One region of the Sporosarcina sp. P19 genome, then DNA from elsewhere that is predicted to be linked to it. Evidence: predicted binding sites of a transcription regulator. Region 1 holds the regulator's gene; the other holds the start of a gene.
The links. Region 1 encodes CtsR, which represses protease genes until heat stress. Its sites were predicted from a motif close to ATGGTCAATAAAGGTCAAACA; they were not measured.
Positions count from the first base shown of each region.

Region 1 (3,048 bases):
TAAAAGAAAAACACAAAGGAATGACGGTATGTGCTTGCCTAGGTATTTTGAAGCCAGGCCAAGCAACCCGTTTGAAAGAGGCGGGCGTAGATCGCTACAACCACAACTTGAACACATCCGCAGAGCATCACGAAAGTATAACTACATCGCATACATACGATGATCGTGTAAACACTGTAGGGTTGGCCAAAGAAGCGGGCATATCTCCATGTTCAGGCGTCATCGTTGGCATGCGGGAAACAAAGCAAGATATCATCTCCATGGCGCGTAGCCTACGCGAACTGGACGCAGACTCAATACCTGTGAACTTCCTGCATGCAGTTGATGGAACACCATTAGAAGGGACATCAGAACTGGATCCACGCTACTGCATAAAAGTCCTGTGCCTATTCCGCTATATCAACCCTAGCAAAGAAATTCGTATTTCGGGTGGACGTGAAGTCAACTTGCGAAGCCTGCAGCCACTAGGCCTCTACGCTGCAAACTCTATCTTCATCGGTGACTATCTCACAACAGCCGGTCAAGAAAATGATCAAGATCAAAAAATGCTTGAAGACATGGGCTTCGTAGTCGATCTCGAACCGTTGCGCAAAGAACCTATCACTATATAAATAGAGAATGAGTAAATATACGTATACCTTGTGCTGAAGACAATCCGCTATGTGGATCTGTTCTTCAGTTTTTTCTATTCATTCAGAATTCTATTTAGGAGGATTGCAGTAGTTGGCCGTAAGTGAAAAGTATTCGTCTTGTTTTTGTTCGGTGACTAATTGAATAATTAATAGCCTGTTGTGACAACCTAGCAACAGGTTTCCTTTTAACGTAATCATGTATACATACAAACAAATGAATTGCATCCTGCCTGATTTCTGCGATACAATCAAGTCAAAGATAGTCAAAGTCAACTAGATGAACGAGCGAAAAGAGGTGACGAGATGCGTAATATTTCTGACATTATAGAAGGATATTTGAAGTCGATTATAGAAGAGGAAGATAGCGCTTCTATTGAAATCAAACGAAATGAGATTGCTGAGAAATTCCAATGTGTACCATCACAGATTAATTACGTGATCAAAACCCGGTTTACCGTCGAGAGAGGCTACGCTGTTGAGTCTAAGCGAGGAGGCGGAGGCTACATCCGGATTTACAGGGTACGTACCAACTCCCGCAAGGACTTACTTGAACAAGCGTTAGAGATTTTAGAGAGTGAAGCGTCATCTACTATGGCGGAAGATGTCATTATCCGTTTAATTGAAGAAGAAGTCATTACAGAACGTGAAGCTAAACTGATGCTTGCTGCAGTAGGCCGTGCTACTCTGCGTTATATGTTGCCTGAGCGGGATGCGTTACGTTCACGTATTCTTCGCGCTATGTTAGTTACATTAATTTATGAAGAGATAGAATGAGGTGAATTTCAATGCTTTGTGAAAACTGTAAAGAAAGACCAGCTACTGTAGTGTTTAAACAGGAAACATCAAATGATGTAATAGAGCGTCATTTATGTGATAAATGTGCATTTTACTCACAAACATTTTCTTTCAGTCCGGATCAGGAACCGTTATCAATTCAACAATTTCTAGCACATTGGTTAGGTGGTTCAGAGTTATTTCCGGAACAAAAAGCCGATGAAAGATTACCGGATGGTCCGAAATGTCCGAATTGCGATTTGACCTTCCATCGTTTCCTCGATATCGGGAAGTTTGGTTGCGCTGTATGTTATGAAACATTCAGGGGGCAACTGCCAAGAGTGTTTGCCAAACTGCATAATGGGCATACCCAACACCGTGGAAAGATTCCCGTATCACTTAATGAACGTTTTGCTTTAAAGAAGAAGCTTGAAGACATCCGTATGAAAATGCGGGAAGCTGTAGAAAACGAACATTTTGAAGAAGCGGCAACTTTGCGTGATGAGGCGAACCAAGTGAAACAGCAACTGTCCGATGGAGGTGATGATCAACATGTCATTTAAAAAATTCATCAAACAGGAACTGACAGGTTGGATGGTGGCGGAAGGTGAGCATGCTGACATCGTCTTGTCCACAAGAATCAGGCTAGCTCGTAATTTACAAGATTATCCATTTCCGATAAGTGCCTCGCAGGAAGATGCGAACGACGTTAGCGAAGCATTGGATCAGGCAGTCGAGACGATGCAGAACCATCATTTTACAGGCATCACAATGGAAGATTTGTCTCCGCTTGAACGCCAGATTTTAGTCGAGAAACATTTAGTCAGTCCACAGTTGATCAATCCTAAAAAACATGGATCCGTTTTACTGTCCGAAGACGAAACAATTAGTATTATGGTGAATGAAGAAGATCATATTCGCATTCAATGTATTTATCCGGGTTTTCAAATAGATCAGGCATATGAACACGCTGATCGAGTAGATAGCGAACTTGAAGTGAATTTGAACTATGCTTTCGATGAAACATTCGGCTATTTGACAAGTTGTCCATCTAACACCGGTACGGGAATGCGCGCCTCAGTCATGATGCATTTACCTGCATTAACCATCACTAAGCAAATCGAGCGAATTATACCCGCGATATCAAGGCTTGGAATGGTCGTACGTGGAAGTTATGGAGAGGGCAGTGAAGCACTCGGTAACATTTATCAGGTTTCCAATCAAATCACACTCGGCAAATCAGAAGAGGAAATCTTGAAAGACTTAGAGAGTATTTCAAAACGCTTGATTGCACATGAAAAGAAATCACGTGAATTATTATTGGCTAAGTCAGAAGTTCACTTGGAAAATAGATTATTCAGGGCGCTCGGGACACTGACTCATTCGCGAATCTTGCCGTCAGCAGAAGCGGCAAAATGTTTGTCTGACGTCCGTTTGGGTATAGATTTAGGTATCATTGAAAATATTGATATGACAATTTTGAATGAATTGATGATTTTCATGCAGCCCGGTTTTCTGCAGCAATACGCGAAGGCAGAATTAACATCTGATGAACGAGATATCCTTCGTGCACAATTATTCCGTGATCGGCTAGGAGTAGAGCGATCTGTTGCACAAGAAAAAGACAGTGATTCGTTGTGAG
Region 1 is NZ_PDYR01000006.1:153,446-156,493, reverse strand. Features, by position in the region: gene bioB (biotin synthase BioB) at 1-611, shown strand, start outside; gene CSV74_RS08925 (CtsR family transcriptional regulator) at 936-1,406, shown strand; gene CSV74_RS08920 (UvrB/UvrC motif-containing protein) at 1,418-1,969, shown strand; gene mcsB (protein-arginine kinase McsB) at 1,959-3,047, shown strand.

Region 2 (3,048 bases), on a different contig from region 1:
GTTAGCAGCATGCGGTAATGATGATGAAGGCAAGAAGACAGAAGGTACGGACGACGGTGACAAAGTAGCGGAAACAGGCGACAAGCTGAAAGTTGTTACGTCATTTACAATCATTGCAGATATGGCACGTGAAATTGGTGGCGATTACGTTGATGTATACAACTTAGTACCAACCGGAACGGACCCTCATGAATATGAGCCATTGCCCAATGATATCAAAGCCGCAACAGATGCAGACATATTATTCTATAACGGTTTAAATCTTGAAGGCGGAGAAAAAGGTTGGTTCTTCAAAATGATGGATTCCGTAGGACAAAAAGACGAAAACATTTATAGCTTGACTGAAAAAGTAGAACCTATGTACATCGGTGGAGAAGATGGTAGTGACGAGGAAATCAACCCACACGCGTTTATCGATCCAGCTGTTGGTGTCAAGATGGCTGAAGCTATGCGCGACGCATTGATTGAAAGACACCCGACAGAGGGCGAAAAAATTAAAAAACAAGGTGACGAGTACGTAAAACGTCTTCAAGAACTGGATGATGAATTTGCAGAGCGTATTTCTACAATACCTGAAGAAAACCGCGTACTTGTTACAAGTGAACGTGCATTCCAATACTTGAATGACCACTATGGTTTGAAAGAAGCATTCATCTGGGAAATCGATACGGAAGAGAATGGTTCACCTAAGCAAATCAAAGAACTCGTTCATTATATCCAAGATCACAAAGTTCCTGTATTATTTGTAGAATCTAACGTAGACTCTCGCCCAATGGAAACTGTTTCTGCAGAGACTGGCGTTCCAATTGCTGAAAAGAAGATCTACTCTGACGAAATCGGTAACCCTGGTGACGAGATCGATACGTATGTAAAATACTTAAACTACAATATGAATCTCATTCATGATGAGTTGAGCAAAGAACGATAATTTCCCGGTCAACCAACTCGAGATAAAAAGGAAGCCACACTCCCCTGTGGCTTCCTTTTTTATTTGTGTATATAAAAGTATTGAACATGTAAGTCTAAACTTATATGTTATAGAGACAAAAAAATATAGGAGTATTTTATAAATGCTACACAAATGGAACGTTACTTAAAAACGATTGGCGATTAATTTCTATTGCAATTATTGAAGTTATGGCGGGTTCCTCCTATTGAAAGTAGTCAATAGGAGAACCTATGCAAATAATACTAGCTTCTACTATATTTCTACTCACGCTAGTCTGGGTTATTTGGCAACCGCGTAACCTCTCAATTGGATGGTCTGCATTACATATGGCGTTTTTGCCAAAGGAAGTAGCGTACGGATGTTTTTACTAGTCATCCTGCTTGTTGCTGGAGTAGCAGGATTGAGGTCTGTACTGACTGGCTTGATCGAGTAGACATCAAGTCACGGCTTGCATGCTGCTACGATTAGTATGCGGTTCATCGCAGCGGTACCACCTAATGTGCGGGAGGCGTTAATTTATGCGAATGTGATTTAGGTCTGAAGATGACACCAATCGGCTCGCTGACGGCGTTGCTTTGGTTGCATGTGCTGCTGTTAAAGGGCGTGCGTACTTCATGAAGGTATTAGGTAGTGTATTGACTGTGCCTACGCTTCTGATTACGCTGACGGGTTATGGTGGCTATCGGTTTCTTGAAATTAGGAACGCTGGGGATTGGTGCTTCACCCCCATGTAAACACTACCTAACTCTCACAAACATTCATGTTTATCTCCGGAGCATTACTTCGGTTCTGAATTTCTACCGATGATTTATTCATAGGAAAAAGTAAACAAAATGAATATAACTTATTAAAAAAGAACACACTCAATGAGATTACTTACACTTTTTCTCATCGAGTGTGTTCTATTTATATCTTTCCAATGTCGTAAAAAACAACGATTGGATGCACGATCCAAATGGACCATGACAAACAATCGTTGTTTAAGATAGAACCTTGATGCCCTCGGCGGGAGTCGAACCCACATTTTGAGCTTCGGAGGCTCACGTGCTATCCATTGCACCACGAGGACTAAACGTGTAGTATCAAGCTTTAACTATAACTACTCCACTACAGAAAAAAGCTTTTCTTCTGTAAGAGACATCTTCCATTATATCGTAGAATATAATGAAAAGCAATGTGTATTTTTAAGGCAAATGATTTGACCTTTGTTGACCTTAATAGGTAAAATACAGTTATAGTTGAAATACGAAATGATTTCAACCGAACGAATATTATGAAGTAATTAAAGGAGGAAGTCTAATTGAATCTAATTCCTACAGTTATTGAACAAACAAACCGTGGTGAGCGAGCGTACGATATTTACTCTCGTCTATTGAAAGACCGTATTATCATGTTGGGTAGCGGCATTGACGACAACGTAGCCAACTCTATCGTTGCACAACTGCTATTCCTAGAAGCTGAAGATCCAGATAAAGATATCTCCATTTACATCAACAGCCCAGGTGGAAGTATCACAGCAGGTATGGCAATCTACGATACAATGCAATACATTAAGCCAGACATCCGCACAATCTGTGTAGGTATGGCAGCATCTATGGGGGCATTCTTGCTAACAGCTGGTACAGAAGGTAAACGTTACGCTTTGCCAAACGCAGAAGTAATGATTCACCAACCACTAGGTGGCGCACAAGGTCAGGCAACTGAAATCGAAATCGCCGCAAAACGCATCTTGCACCTACGTGAAAAACTAAACCAAATCCTAGCAGATCGCACGGGCCAGCCAATCGACGTCATCGCAAAAGACACAGACCGCGATAACTTCATGACTGCCGAACGCGCTAAAGAATACGGCCTAGTCGACCACGTTCTAGAACGCAGCGAAATCGAAAAGAAATAACAACAACAGGTTGTCCGGAAAGCCAAATGGCCTTCCGCGACAACCTTTTTATTTTGTATTTTATATGGGGTTGGGGTTTATCTTCACCACACAAATGTACCAGCTCTCTAACTCCAGAAAGAGACAGCTAGTTGATCTGCGTTCCAGGGGGCGACTCCCGATGGATTAGCGTGCGCCTTGAGACCCTGGACGTAGCGAAGCG
Region 2 is NZ_PDYR01000001.1:24,480-27,527, reverse strand. Features, by position in the region: gene CSV74_RS00155 (metal ABC transporter solute-binding protein, Zn/Mn family) at 1-928, shown strand, start outside; partial or broken gene CSV74_RS16455 (ArsB/NhaD family transporter) at 1,180-1,287, shown strand; partial or broken gene CSV74_RS16725 (ArsB/NhaD family transporter) at 1,347-1,683, shown strand; tRNA gene CSV74_RS00140 (tRNA-Arg) at 1,947-2,018, opposite strand; gene clpP (ATP-dependent Clp endopeptidase proteolytic subunit ClpP) at 2,250-2,846, shown strand.
Region 2: clpP (ATP-dependent Clp endopeptidase proteolytic subunit ClpP) is a predicted target of CtsR. The motif match lies at 2,145-2,165, and genes of this name have one in related genera.